DNA from 3 places in the Leptolyngbya sp. FACHB-261 genome. Region 2 is predicted to be linked to each of the others. Evidence: predicted binding sites of a transcription regulator. Region 2 holds the regulator's gene; each other region holds the start of a gene.

Region 1 (4,211 bases), on a different contig from region 2:
GGTGCAGCGCGGTTTCTATGATGGCCTGCCCTTCATCCGCTCCGAAGAGTCCTACGTCCTGCAAACCGGCGACCCCGCTGGACCAGATCAGGGCTTTGTTGATCCGTCAACTGGCCAGTTGCGCACGGTACCTCTAGAAGTGCGCTTACAGGGAGAACCGGAACTGCTCTATGGCATCACCACTGAAGATGCTGGTCTGTTTCGCCTAGACCCAGTGCTGCCGTTTTCCTCTTTCGGGGCTGTGGCGATGGCCCGAGCCGAAAGTGATGTCAATAGCGGCTCCTCACAGTTCTTCTTCTTTCTATTCGAGCCGGAACTCACGCCTGCTGGCCGCAATCTGCTGGATGGCCGCTACGCAATTTTTGGCTACACCACGCAAGGGGCCGAAGTCCTGCGCGAACTCAAAGAAGGGGACAAGATCGTTTCGGCACGGGTGGTGAGCGGCGCTGAAAACCTGGTTCAGCCCACGGCCTGAGTTCAACCGCCTGAGGTCAACATGCAAACAGCTCAAGACCTAGGAGAGCAGGGCCTACTGGCCTTGGTGCAGCAGTATTGCCCACCTGGCGTGGTGGGAGATGATGCGGCCCTGCTGCCGGTACAGCCTGGTCATGAGCTGGTGGTCACCACCGATGTGCTGGTTGACGAAGTCCATTTCAGCGACACAACCACGGCAGCCGAAGATGTCGGCTGGCGAGCCGCAGCCGCGAACCTCTCAGATCTGGCCGCAATGGGAGCGCAACCGCTGGGGCTGGTCATTGGTGTAGCTCTGCCGCCCACGACGCCCGTGGCCTGGCTAGAGGGCTGCTATCGCGGCTTCAAAGCCTGCCTGGATCGGTACGGTACGGTGCTGGTGGGTGGTGATCTCTGCCGTTCGAGTGTGCGCACCCTAGCGGTGACGGCTTTAGGCCAAGTCAAGCCTGAGCGAGTGATCCGACGCAGCGGCGCCAAGATTGGAGATGCTGTGCTGGTTAGCGGTGTGCATGGGGCATCGCGGGCAGGACTAGAACTGCTACTCCAGCCTCAGTTCCAGCCACAATTCCAGTCGCACTGGGGCCAAGACCTGAGCCCTGAGCAGCGACAGGCCCTCCAGCAAGCCCATCAGCGACCCATGCCTCGCCTGGATGTCTTGCCCAAGCTGTGGGCTGTGAGCGACCGGGCCGCCGGCATGGACAGCAGCGATGGTCTAGCCGATGCTTTGGTGCAAATTGCCCGAGCCAGTGGTGTTGGTTTGCAGATTGACCTAGAGGCGATTCCCAAACCCAGAGCCTTGGAGCCCCAGCTAGCCCTGGAATGGGCACTCTACGGCGGCGAAGACTTCGAATTGGTATTGTGTCTGCCTCCAGTTGCCGCTGAGCAGCTACAAGCAGCGCTGGGTGGGGAAGCTGCGGTGATCGGGCAAGTGGTAGCGGGTAGTGGGGTACGAGATCTACAGGGGCAAGAGTTGAGCCAGGCTCAAGCCTTTCAACATTTTGCTTAGCTTCAAGACCTAACTTCAGAGCCTAACTTGAGGGCTTCAGGTTAAGCCCCAACCCTTGAGTTGGCACGGGTTTGTATTAATGATTACAGAACTCAGCCAGTCTTCAATGAGACATAGAACCTGAGCTAAAGTCTCGCCCTATGGGTTCGGACTTTGAGCCATGGCTCTGCTAGTTCGAGCTGCGCCCACGTTATCGCGGGGCAGTTTTTTTATTGCATTTGTTGGCTGGGTGAGGAGCTAGATGAAAAGAATTCGAAGTTTGAGATTGCCGAAATGGGTTGGCTTGGCCCTGATTCTGCTTGGCATTACCTTTAGCACTGGTGCCTTTGCCTATCAGCACAACAAGCAAGCCCAGGCAGCAATCACCCAAGAGACCTTGAGAATTGCACCGGCCAACTATCCTGGCAAAGTGCATTTGTTGCCCGCCACTTTAGAAACCACACAGTGGGGCTGGTTTGACAATGCTCAAGCGCCAGTGATGCGGATTGCCTCAGGCGACACGGTGGTGTTGGAAACGATGATGCATTCCCATAACCAGATCGTGCCCGGCAAAACCATCGAAGAACTCAAAAAACTGCGGACTGACAATCCTGGCCGGGGGCCTCACACGGTGACCGGCCCTATCTACGTTGAAGGGGCAGAACCAGGCGATGTTTTGAAGGTCAAGATCCTCAAAATTGAGCCCCGTTCCTATGCCGCCAACTTTAATATTCCGGGGATGTTTGGTCAGTTTCCCAATCGTTTTCCCGATGGACAGGTCAAGTATCTGTACCTGGACATGGATAAAAAGATTGCCCAATTTGCACCCGGCATTGAAATTCCCCTGGCGCCCTTTCCTGGTACGCTAGCGGTTGCCCGAGCTGAGCCCGGTCGCTACAGCTCAGTGCCGCCGGGTCCCTATGCTGGCAATCTAGATATCCGTGATTTTGTGCCCGGTTCGACTCTCTATGTCCCAGTCTTCGTGAAGGGGGCTTTGCTGTGGACAGGTGACTCTCACGCGGCTCAAGGCAACGGCGAGGTTAACTTGACGGCCCTAGAGACCGCCTTTAAAGAAATGGTGCTCAATGTAGAGGTAATTAAAGGCAAACCTCAGGATTGGCCCAAGATTGAAACGACGGCTCACTGGATCACGGTTGGCGTAGACCGTGACCTCAACAAAGCGCTAGATAACGTCAAAGCTGAAACCGCCAAATTCTTAGCCGAGCAACGCCAAATCACGCCGACGGCTGCGGCTGAACTCATGCCCCAAGTCTCAGACTGCCGGATTTCTCAAGTAGTAAACATCAACAAAGGCATTCACTGTCTCAACCCTAAAGATATTCGAGCCCGCAAGAGCACGACCTATCCCGTGGTCAGTAATGCCGATTACTACGTCACTAGCGACACCGGCACAGATCTCAATAAGGTGATGGATAACGCGTCCCTGGCGATGCTGAGTTTGTTGCAGGACAAAGAGAAAGTCTCGCGCCTGGATGCTTATGCTCTGGCTAGCATGAGAATGGATTGCCGCGTCAACAAAATGAGCCCAGAGGCAAAGAGCGTTCATTGCCTGATGCCCAAGAGTATTTGGGTTGCTAATCGTAAGTGATCTGACATGATCCGATTCAAAGGGCTATTGCGGCTGCTGAGCTGTTGCTTGCTAGGGCTCATCCTGTGGGGAACAACACCCGCAGCTCAAAGCAGTGAGATACACAGTGAGATCATCCACAGCAAGATCAATAGTGGGACTATAAAAGTCGTCGCAACCACCTCCGATCTGCAAAGTTTGGTCGAAGCAGTGGGAGGGACGCGAGTAGCCGCCAGTAGCATTGCTCTGCCAGCCCAAGATCCTCACGCCTTTGAGCCGCGTCTGGCCAACTTGCAGCAGCTCAAGGGCGCCAATCTGGTCGTTAAAATCGGCCTGGATCACGATCTCTGGTTCGATAAATTGCTCCAGGAAACTGGCAACCTTGAGCTGCAGCGGGGAGGCAAAGGCTATGTCGATGCCTCCCTGGGCGTTCCCTTGCTAGAGGTGCGCTCCACCACCTTTGCTCCCACCGCCGGGCACAATCACGGCGCGGGCAACCCGCACTATTGGCTCGACCCCTTGAATGCCCAAACTATGACTGGGGCAATTGTCGAAGGGCTGGTAAAAATCGACCCAGACTATGCTGATTTCTATGAAGCTAATCGAACTGCATTTCTGCTAGAACTTGATGCCAAGCTAACCAATTGGGAGCAGCAACTCGCTCCCTTTCAGGGCATTCCGGTCATCGCCTATCACAACAGCTGGCCCTATCTCGCCCGTCGCTTTCGGCTCAAGATTATTGACTATGTAGAGCCTAAACCAGGCGTCCCAGCTAGCCCCACTCATTTGGCCGCCCTGATCCGGGAAATTAAGGCCGAGCATGTGTCGCTGGTGATCAAAGAGCCTTATGAGCCGGAGCAAATTCCTAAGCTCTTGAGCAAGAAGACCGGCGCAAGCGTCGTGACCTTAGTGTCTTCAGTGGGGGCGTTGCCTGCTGTGGAAGATTACTTCGCTCTGTTTGACTACAACGTTCGTACCCTGGCCCAAGCTTTTAGTCAGAATTTGCACGATGGATGACACGCTACAACTGCTCACCATTCCGTTTCTGGTGGCTTTGGTTCTGACGGGCATTCACACTTACCTGGGCATTCATGTGCTCAGCCGCAATATTATTTTTGTCGATTTAGCCCTGGCTCAAATCTCGGCTTTGGGTGCGACGGTTGCGTT
Region 2 (4,211 bases):
GACGAATAACCTGAAAAAGGGAGGCGCAATAAGCGCGACGGAAAGCATTCTTACAAAAAAACTGAGTAACAGTGCTTAGTAGACACAGTGAACATCTTGCCAAATGTCCAACAGCAGCCTACTGCTAAGCTAAACCTGCTCAGTTCGCTCCCGGCGTCTGTCTAAGCAAGTCTGCAATGAATGAGATAGCAACCTAAGCCTGTAGCCGGTGAAAGTCAGAACCTAGAGGAAGATTGCCATCTACCCCGAGAAGTATTTACAATAGAGCGGCGGGTAGCTGAACCAAGCCGAGATAGTTTTTGCAGGCAAGTTTTGGCAATAGATGCATCAAGGTACTCCTCAGCTAGAACAGCTAGGGTGCGACTGAACTCTAGGCAAGTGGAAACTAGAAGTCCACCAGCTATATACAATCCTTTAGAGCGTTATCAGGAAACTCATCTAGCTGATTAGCAATCTGGCTAGGAGTATCTTTAACGTTCTACATTGGCTTATGCAACTCCTTGCTTAATACTGCAATCCATCTGCCCTAGACTGAGCAATGATATCCATAGTTGCAGATGCTCATATTCAACGGGTAGATGCAAAAAGCGTCAGAAGTTTTGGCTGCACAGCCTGATAATAAGTGACTAGTATTTTTACTGAAACACTCGAAATGGACTCTCCTCAGAGTCTTCATCAGCCAAAAAGAAAGTTGGCTGATGCCTCACTTCAGCTTCACAGAGCCTCTGATGTCAGGTAAGCAGCCTAGAGGTGCTGAACGAGGTTCAACACGAAAATCCCTGGAAGATTGAGGGGAGCCGCTGGCCTAAGCCTTGGTATAGCTTAAGCCAAGTTACCCCTCAGCCATTCTCATGTCACCTCTGCAAGTGCTGCTTCTGCCAATGCACAAAGCTTGTTATGGGCATGGCCATTGCTGGCCAGGATGCCGCCCCATTGGCTCACATCAGCGCGGTTGTACTCCAGCAGGCTGCCGTCAAAGCGGCTAACCTGACCACCTGCTTCCGTCAAAATTAGTTCAGGTGCAGCTAGATCCCAATCCTTGGGTGCGCTTTTGCCAGAGAGGGCTACGTAGAAGTCGGTCTCCTGCTCTGTGATCGAAGCGAACTTACAGCCAATGCTGCCAACAGCCCGCTGGTCCGCCTTTGGAAGTTTGGCCAGTAAGCGGTCTAGCTTGCCGTCCCGGTGGCTGCGGCTCACAATCAAACGCATTTGCTCAGGCTGCTGCCGGTCAGACACCTGCAAGGCATGAGCAGTGCCATCCCGAGTTTCTACCTGACTGCCCTGGCCTTGCACAGCGGTGTAGAGCTTCTGCACCATCGGATAAGCGACGACAGCCAATACCGGACGGCCTTGATGCACCAGCGCAATATGAACGGCAAACTCGCCAGTGCGGTCAATAAAGTCGCGAGTGCCATCCAGCGGATCAATGATCCAAACCCACTGTTTCTCAAAACGGCTGGGTACGTCAGCTGTCTCCTCGCTGAGGTAGGCAAAATGCTCATTGCCCAAGGCAGTTTGAAGCGTAGACAGAAGATGACGATTCACGGCTAGATCTGCAGCCGTAACAGGGCCGTCCTTCTTCTCGTCTACCTGCAAATCGCTGTGGCCGTTGTAGTGCTCCAGCAGAATATCGGCTGCGCCCCAAGCAGCGTTGCGGGCGATGGGGAGCAGGGCGGACAAATCGGGCATGAAAGTTGAAGTCATGGGTGCAGTCTAGCTGAAGGCTGCGCCTCTAGAGATCCTGAAAAATTAGGTGAAACGGCGGCCCAGCAGCACTGGATTATGGACCGTGATCTTTTTCTTATGAATTGAGATCATCTTTTGCTTACGCAAGTCGCCCAGCAGCCGAGTGACGGTAACTCGCGTAGAGCCAATAGCCTCAGCAATGGCTTGGTGCGAGAGCTTCAGATCCACGGTGACGCCCTCTGCGCCCGGCACACCAAAGTCACGGCAGAGGATCAGCAAGAAGCTCACCAGACGAGAGCCCATATCGCGGTGGGCCAGGGTCTCAATCATCATCTCGGTTTGCAAAATGCGCGAGGAGAGGCCACGCAGCAACACCATTGAGAGTTCTGGGTCTTCCTTGAGCGCTTTCTCCACCTGCTCAATCGGCACTGAAACCAGTTCCACCGGGGTGAAGGCCACAGAGTGATAGAAGCGGTCAGAGCGGTTGCCCGTAATCAGAGACAGCACGCCGAAGACACTGTTTTCGCGTAGCAAGGCGACGGTGATTTCTTCACCTGCTTCATAGACCCGCGAAAGCTTGACCGCTCCCTTGAGCAGAAAGTAAACTCGCTCCGCTGGGTCACCCGGGAAAAAGATTGTCTTACCCCGCTCGAAGGTTTCCACCATCGGCGGAAATAGACCATTGTTCATCTGGCGGAAAACCGCCGCTAGAGGCCGATCTTGGGTCACAACCATCGTTCCTTCCCCACCTCTATCCCTCCCGGTCTGGATGATCTCAAGGCTTGCTGAACGCCCTGACTAAGTTTTCATCACTTAAACCTACTCAAGGCTTGCGGTTTGTATTACAGGTAACCAATTTTGACCAAACGGTATCACAACAGACTTTAGTTTTGCTGAGCGGTGATACGAGACTGGATTCTGGAGCGGGAGAGAGGCAGGGCTGCTGTATCGTAAGATCTCGTCACGCCGCCACCCGATCTGGAGAGATCCATGCTTGACCTGACCGGAAAAAATGCGCTGGTCACTGGCATTGCCAACAATCGTTCTATTGCCTGGGGTATTGCCCAGTCCTTGCACAAGGCTGGAGCCAACCTCGCTATCACCTACCTGCCCGATGAGCGAGATCGCTATCGCGCTAAGGTTGCCGAGTTGGTCGAGCCACTAGCCCCAGATTTGCTTCTGCCTTGCAATGTCCAGAATGATGCGCAGATCGAGGAGATGGTCGCTGCTATTCAGGAAAAGTGGGGTCGCCTGGATATCTTGATCCATTGCCTTGCTTTCGTGAATAAAGAAGACCTCACTTGCAATTTCAGCGACATCTCCCGCGCTGGCTTTAATCAAGCCCTTGATATCAGCGCCTACTCACTGGTCCAACTGTGCGGAGCTACAAAGCACCTGATGACTCAAGGAGGCAGCGTAGTAACGCTCAGCTACCTCGGCGGGGTACGGGTGATCCCAGGCTATAACCTAGCTGGCACTGCTAAAGCCGCTCTTGAGTGCAACACTCGCTATCTAGCTGCCGAGCTGGGCCCCCAAAACATTCGCGTGAATGCCATCTCTGCCGGTCCGATTCGAACACTGGCATCCTCAGCAATTGGCGGCATCCTGGACATGATCCACCATGTTGAAGAAGTAGCGCCTCTCCGCCGTTCGGTTACCCCCTTGGAAGTGGGCAATACGGCTGCCTTCTTGTGTAGTGACTTGTCGAGTGGCATCACCGGCCAAATCATCTATGTAGACGGTGGCTACGAGATCATGGGAGCTTAATCTCACTCCGCCTACAGACGTGGTTTAAGCACGCTTGACAACTGCGCCTTTGACAGAGTAGGGCATTTCTTGCTAGACTAAGCGTAGTCGTAATGAGTTCGTTTTAGTATCTCTGCGACAGGAGAGTTAAAGATGGCAGTCAGTCAGACCAAGACGGCAAAGACCGCACAGTATCAGAGCCGCATCAACATCCCTGCTGAGAAGCGCACGCAGCTAATCGGCATGTTGAACCAGCACCTGGCCGACACGCTCGACCTTTACACCCAAGTGAAGCAAGCTCACTGGAACGTCAAGGGCATGAACTTCTACCAGCTGCATCTGCTGTTTGATGAGCTAGCGACGGAAGTGCTGGGCTTCGTGGATTTATTGGCTGAACGAGCGACAACGCTCGGTGGCATTGCCCAAGGAACGGCGCGCATGGCCGCAGAGGCCTCTGCCTTACCGGAGTATCCCCTGGGAGCTGTTGAAGGCAGAGAGCACGTCGAAGCCCTCGTCGAGCGCTACGGCCAGTACAGCAGCCGCATCCGTACGGCTATTGACGACTCTGATTCTCTAGGAGACAAGGACACCGCTGATCTCTACACCGAGATCTCGCGCGCCGTTGATATGCGCCTGTGGTTCTTAGAAGCCCACCTGCAATCGTCTGCAACCCTGGACTAGCCTGTCTAGTTGCCTTTAGCCTAGCCATAAGCAGGTATAAGGCAGGGGTATTTAAGATCCAATCGAGCCTAAATAAGTAACCTCCGTAGCCCTGTTTG
Region 3 (4,211 bases), on a different contig from region 2:
TGGTTACGCTCGGAACCCCTACTGCACCTGCCGCTAGAGGCGCTAGGCGTTCCCTTTGCGCTGTGGAAACTTCGCCATCCTCTACTACGAGTCGGCAATTACTTCTACTTAGGCTCATTGGTCGGCACGGTTGTTACCGACGCCTATTTTTACCTAGTGCAGGTCATTCCCCATTGGCGGCAACTGATGCGCTCTGAGCCAGAGCTAGCCGCTGGAATCTTTAGGAGCGCTCTAGTGCAGGTACAAACACCCTGGGGTGTAGCTTGGGCTGCGGTCTTGGCCACGCTGTTGCTGAGCATTGGTGTCATTGCTTTAAGACAACGCTCGTTGCATTGGGCTGCCTTTGGCGGTGCAGTTTTGAGTACGATTTTAGTAGATGGTTTGTTTTGGCTGGCTGCCTGCTGGGCTTAAATCGGTCTCAGTACCAGGTCGCATAGCATTACAGATCCAGGGCGAAAGAGCCAGACATGCATCCCATTTCTGAGTCCAACTTGGAATTAGAGATGCTTGTACGGAGACAACCTCGCTCGGACAGGATGCATCATAGGTAGAGAAGGCTGACTTTCGTTTTTCGACCCTGTGGTGATTTCGCAACCCACTCCTCACCTGCTGCTGCGTAATGAGTCCGGCGAACGGCAGGTTCCCCTAGTGGGCAGCAACTGCTGGACGATTGGTCGCAGTGAAGACAATACACTTGTCCTGTCTGACCGCTGGATCTCACGTAACCATGCCATGCTCCAGAGCATGGAAAGCGGCGAGTACTACCTGATTGATTTGGGCAGTCGTAATGGCTCGTTTGTGAACGGACGGCGGGTTAGTATTCCCGTCACCCTAAACAGCGGCGACCGGCTGACCTTCGGACAGACAGAGCTGGAGTTCTACTGTCCTGATATCAGTCATGGCCCAGACTCTTCGATCGGGCTAGATAACTCCGACGATTTCACAGCGACAGCGACACTGCACGTCCGTCGCCTGATTTCTGTGCTGGTTGTCGACATCCGCGATTACACCGGCCTTACACGACAGCTTGATGAGCAACTGCTCTCGGAGGTCATTGGCACCTGGTTCCGCCATGCTGGCGAGATCATCCGTGAATACGGAAGTTGGGTCGACAAGTACATCGGCGATGCAGTGATGGCGGTCTGGATCCACGGTAGCCATGACGTTGGCACTGATGAGTTGCTACCGGTGTTTCGGGCGCTCTCGGCGCTCCACCACATGACTCTAGAACTCAACCATCAGTACCCTCTGCCCTTTGCTCTACGCGTAGGCGCGGGGGTGAATACCGGCTATGCCATGGTTGGCAATACGGGCAGCGGAGATCGACCTGATTACACCGCGCTCGGCGACACGGTCAATGCAGCCTTTCGCCTGGAAACAGCCACTAAACAAATCGGTCTTGATATTGCCTTGGGTGAGACTGCTTATGGGCGTTTGAAGCCTGGGATCGCTGGCAGCGCCGCCCCTTTCAAACAGCACGAAGTTCGGCTCAAGGGCTATGAGAACCCTACCTTAGCCTATGCCGCTAGCTTTACAGACCTAGATACCTTCCTGGACTGGTTTAGTACTTAAAAGCCCAACTTGCATAAAAAGCCCCAGAGAGATTCTGGGGCTTTTTATGCAAGCGTAATGGGAGTGTTCAATAAATTTTTGATTGGCAATTGCTGACGCACAAGTACAGGAATTGGACCGGCCAATTTAGCTGAGCTGACGCTTCTCAGCTTCCAGCAGGTTCAGCAGTTGAGTATCGCCTTTGCTGCGGGCAACTTCCATCCGGCGCTCTAGAGAGGCCATCATGCTGACACGGTGACTAGCCTGGGCTTGCGCTTGGGCTTGAGGTGAAATTTTGTTCGCTATGAGCTTTCTCATTGTTTTATCTGGGCTATGCTTACCTGCTTAGCTTATCACCCTCAAAGCTAAAAACCCTACTACAGATGGCTGAGTCCTCCTGTAGATAAAGCCTTGAGGGTTTTGTAGCGAAGGCTACGATAAGCATCCGAATCATATGCGTCAGACCAAGGTTCTATTTAGAAAGTCAGAAAAATTTAACAAGGGCCTCGCTACACTTAGAAACTGACGTCTCTGGAGCAGAGTGCCTGCTAATTGCCCCCTATGTCCGGCCCTTCCTCTGACCCAACTGTCTCGACAGACTCAGCAACGACTGGCCGTTGGCTACGAAACTTTCTGGTTGCTCTAGCTGTTGTGGTGCTAAGTGCCAGCCTGTTCTGGGGAGTCCGGTTGCAGGGCAGTCGCACCTCACTCAACACGATGGCGGAAACCGGTGTACCCATTGAGGTCGCACAAACCAATCCACTGCCCACCCTGGTGGAGTTCTACGCAGATTGGTGTACCAGTTGTCAGGCAATGGCCCCAATGATGGCGGATTTGCGACAGCGCTACGCAGAGCAGATCAATTTTGTGATGCTCAATGTTGACAACTCCAAGTGGTTACCTGAAGTTAGCCGTTATCAGGTTGATGGCATTCCTCATTTCGTCTTTCTAGACGCTGCCAATCAAGAGCTGGCCTCTGCTATCGGGGAACAACCCCGCTTGGTCATGGAGCGCAACCTACAGGCCCTTGCAATGGCTCAACCCCAATTGCCTGAGGTCCAACGGCCAGCTGGGCAAACCTCAACCTTCCAATCTCCTACCTCGGGCAGTCCAGAAGTTAGTCGGGTGAAAGTGGACCAAACTAGCCCTCGTGCTCACGGCAATGGTCTTTAAATCCCTCTAAGGGGAGGTAAATTTAGCTCTTGCTGGCGAGAGTATGAGCTGGATTAGTGATAGTGTCAGTCGCTGCTAGCCCTCTTGGGTACTGGCCTCGACGCACTTTCAGAGCCCATTTACTTTCAGGACCCATGTAAGTGGGTCTGCGCTCGATTAATGCCGTTTGGGTGACCAGCACTGGTTAGTGGAAGGGGTCAACCTGTTTAGGCAAGGGTGTCTAGACCGGCTTAAAGCTTCAAGGACTGCTTCTTCAGAGGCGAGTTCAGAAGCGTAAACCCAAAATAACAACCCCCTTTGTTGGGTCAACCTGTCGTAGGTGTTCTCTGTGTTGATTCTGGAACGTTCTGCTGTAGAGCCTTGCCGCATTCATACAGGCAAGGCTGAGCAACTAGGCTTATGTTACCGAAGCCAGCTCTACCGCTATGCTGGCTGTTTTCCAAGTAACCAAATGAGCGCTGCCGTGCGCGCCTGTCGGGAAGTGTTAGAGCGAGAAGAGCTGGCAGTTCTGGTTCATACCCCTCGGGGCTACAGTCTTTGGCTCCAGTGTCGCTCCCCCACGCATCGAAGCCAGAATCTGCCCTTGACCGACCTCGATACATTAATCAGTAAGTTTGGCTACGATGCTGAACTGCCAATGGATCTGGAGTTACCCCAACGCTTTCAGGCTTACATTCACTAGAGGTTCTAGAGGTTAGGATTCAAAGCTTCCAGTCACGGATACTAGTGCGCACCCCACAACGCTCTAGGGCTGTATGGAGTCGGTAAGCTTGAAGAGCATAAAGCGGTTGAGGCAGGACCCGCGGTAGGCGAGTCAGCAGTGCTTGAGCGTGGTTGAGATTGCAATCGAGATGCCGAGTCAGAACCTGCACGACATCCAAAGCGTCAACATTAGGCCGCATCTGCTCCAAGGTGAGATGCCATTGGCGCGGCAGCATGGTTCCCTGCTCAATACTTTGCAAGCTACTAGAGGTTGCTAAAACGACTAGGCGGTCACCCGCCTGCAAGCGCAGCCCCTTGTCATAGCGTGGGCAAAGCGTCGCGCTGCCACCTGGGCTCTGGTGCAGTACGGGCACGACTGAGTAACCGTAAGCTACCTCAGCCAAGAGTCGATCATGCAGGTTATCGCCAACTGTTACCTCGTATTCGGTAACCAGAACGGTTCGCTCTTCCAGTTGAAATAGTGCCAGTACATTTTCACCTAGGCTCGCGGCAGCAAAGGCTTTAGCTGCCAGCACAGGAACACAAAGAATGCGGGCAAACGGCAGTAGACCAGCAACGTCTTCACTGAAACGGGCATCGGAGGTGCGAATGACCAAACGACAGCCTGGATTGAGAGAACGGGCCAGCAGAGAGATCTCCAGATTGATCAAATCGTCGCTAGTTGCAGCTAGCAAGCTGTGGGCTCGTTCGATCGCCACCTGCTGTAGCCCTGCAGCAGTGGTGCCACTGTCATAGACAACTGGTAATTGTGGCAGAAGTTGGTC

What was found. Region 2 encodes NtcA, which controls nitrogen genes in cyanobacteria. Its sites were predicted from a motif close to TTTGTANNNNNNNNTACAAA; they were not measured.
Region 1: H6F94_RS04605 (acetamidase/formamidase family protein) is a predicted target of NtcA. The motif match lies at 1,548-1,567, and genes of this name have one in related genera.
Region 3: pirA (arginine synthesis PII-interacting regulator PirA) is a predicted target of NtcA. The motif match lies at 1,971-1,990, and genes of this name have one in related genera.

Annotation. Positions count from the first base shown of each region.
Region 1 covers NZ_JACJPL010000010.1:73,529-77,739, forward strand. The annotation lists gene H6F94_RS04595 (peptidylprolyl isomerase) at 1-475, shown strand, start outside; gene thiL (thiamine-phosphate kinase) at 497-1,477, shown strand; gene H6F94_RS04605 (acetamidase/formamidase family protein) at 1,719-3,065, shown strand; gene H6F94_RS04610 (metal ABC transporter substrate-binding protein) at 3,072-4,061, shown strand; gene H6F94_RS04615 (metal ABC transporter permease) at 4,054-4,211, shown strand, end outside.
Region 2 covers NZ_JACJPL010000001.1:447,432-451,642, reverse strand. The annotation lists gene H6F94_RS02055 (3'(2'),5'-bisphosphate nucleotidase CysQ family protein) at 850-1,704, opposite strand; gene ntcA (global nitrogen regulator NtcA) at 1,750-2,421, opposite strand; gene fabI (enoyl-ACP reductase FabI) at 2,677-3,453, shown strand; gene dps (DNA starvation/stationary phase protection protein Dps) at 3,586-4,113, shown strand.
Region 3 covers NZ_JACJPL010000004.1:98,117-102,327, forward strand. The annotation lists gene H6F94_RS03255 (DUF3120 domain-containing protein) at 1-411, shown strand, start outside; gene H6F94_RS03260 (adenylate/guanylate cyclase domain-containing protein) at 580-1,572, shown strand; gene pirA (arginine synthesis PII-interacting regulator PirA) at 1,699-1,869, opposite strand; gene H6F94_RS03270 (thioredoxin domain-containing protein) at 2,113-2,724, shown strand; gene H6F94_RS03275 (hypothetical protein) at 3,053-3,406, shown strand; gene H6F94_RS03280 (NAD-binding protein) at 3,426-4,211, opposite strand, start outside.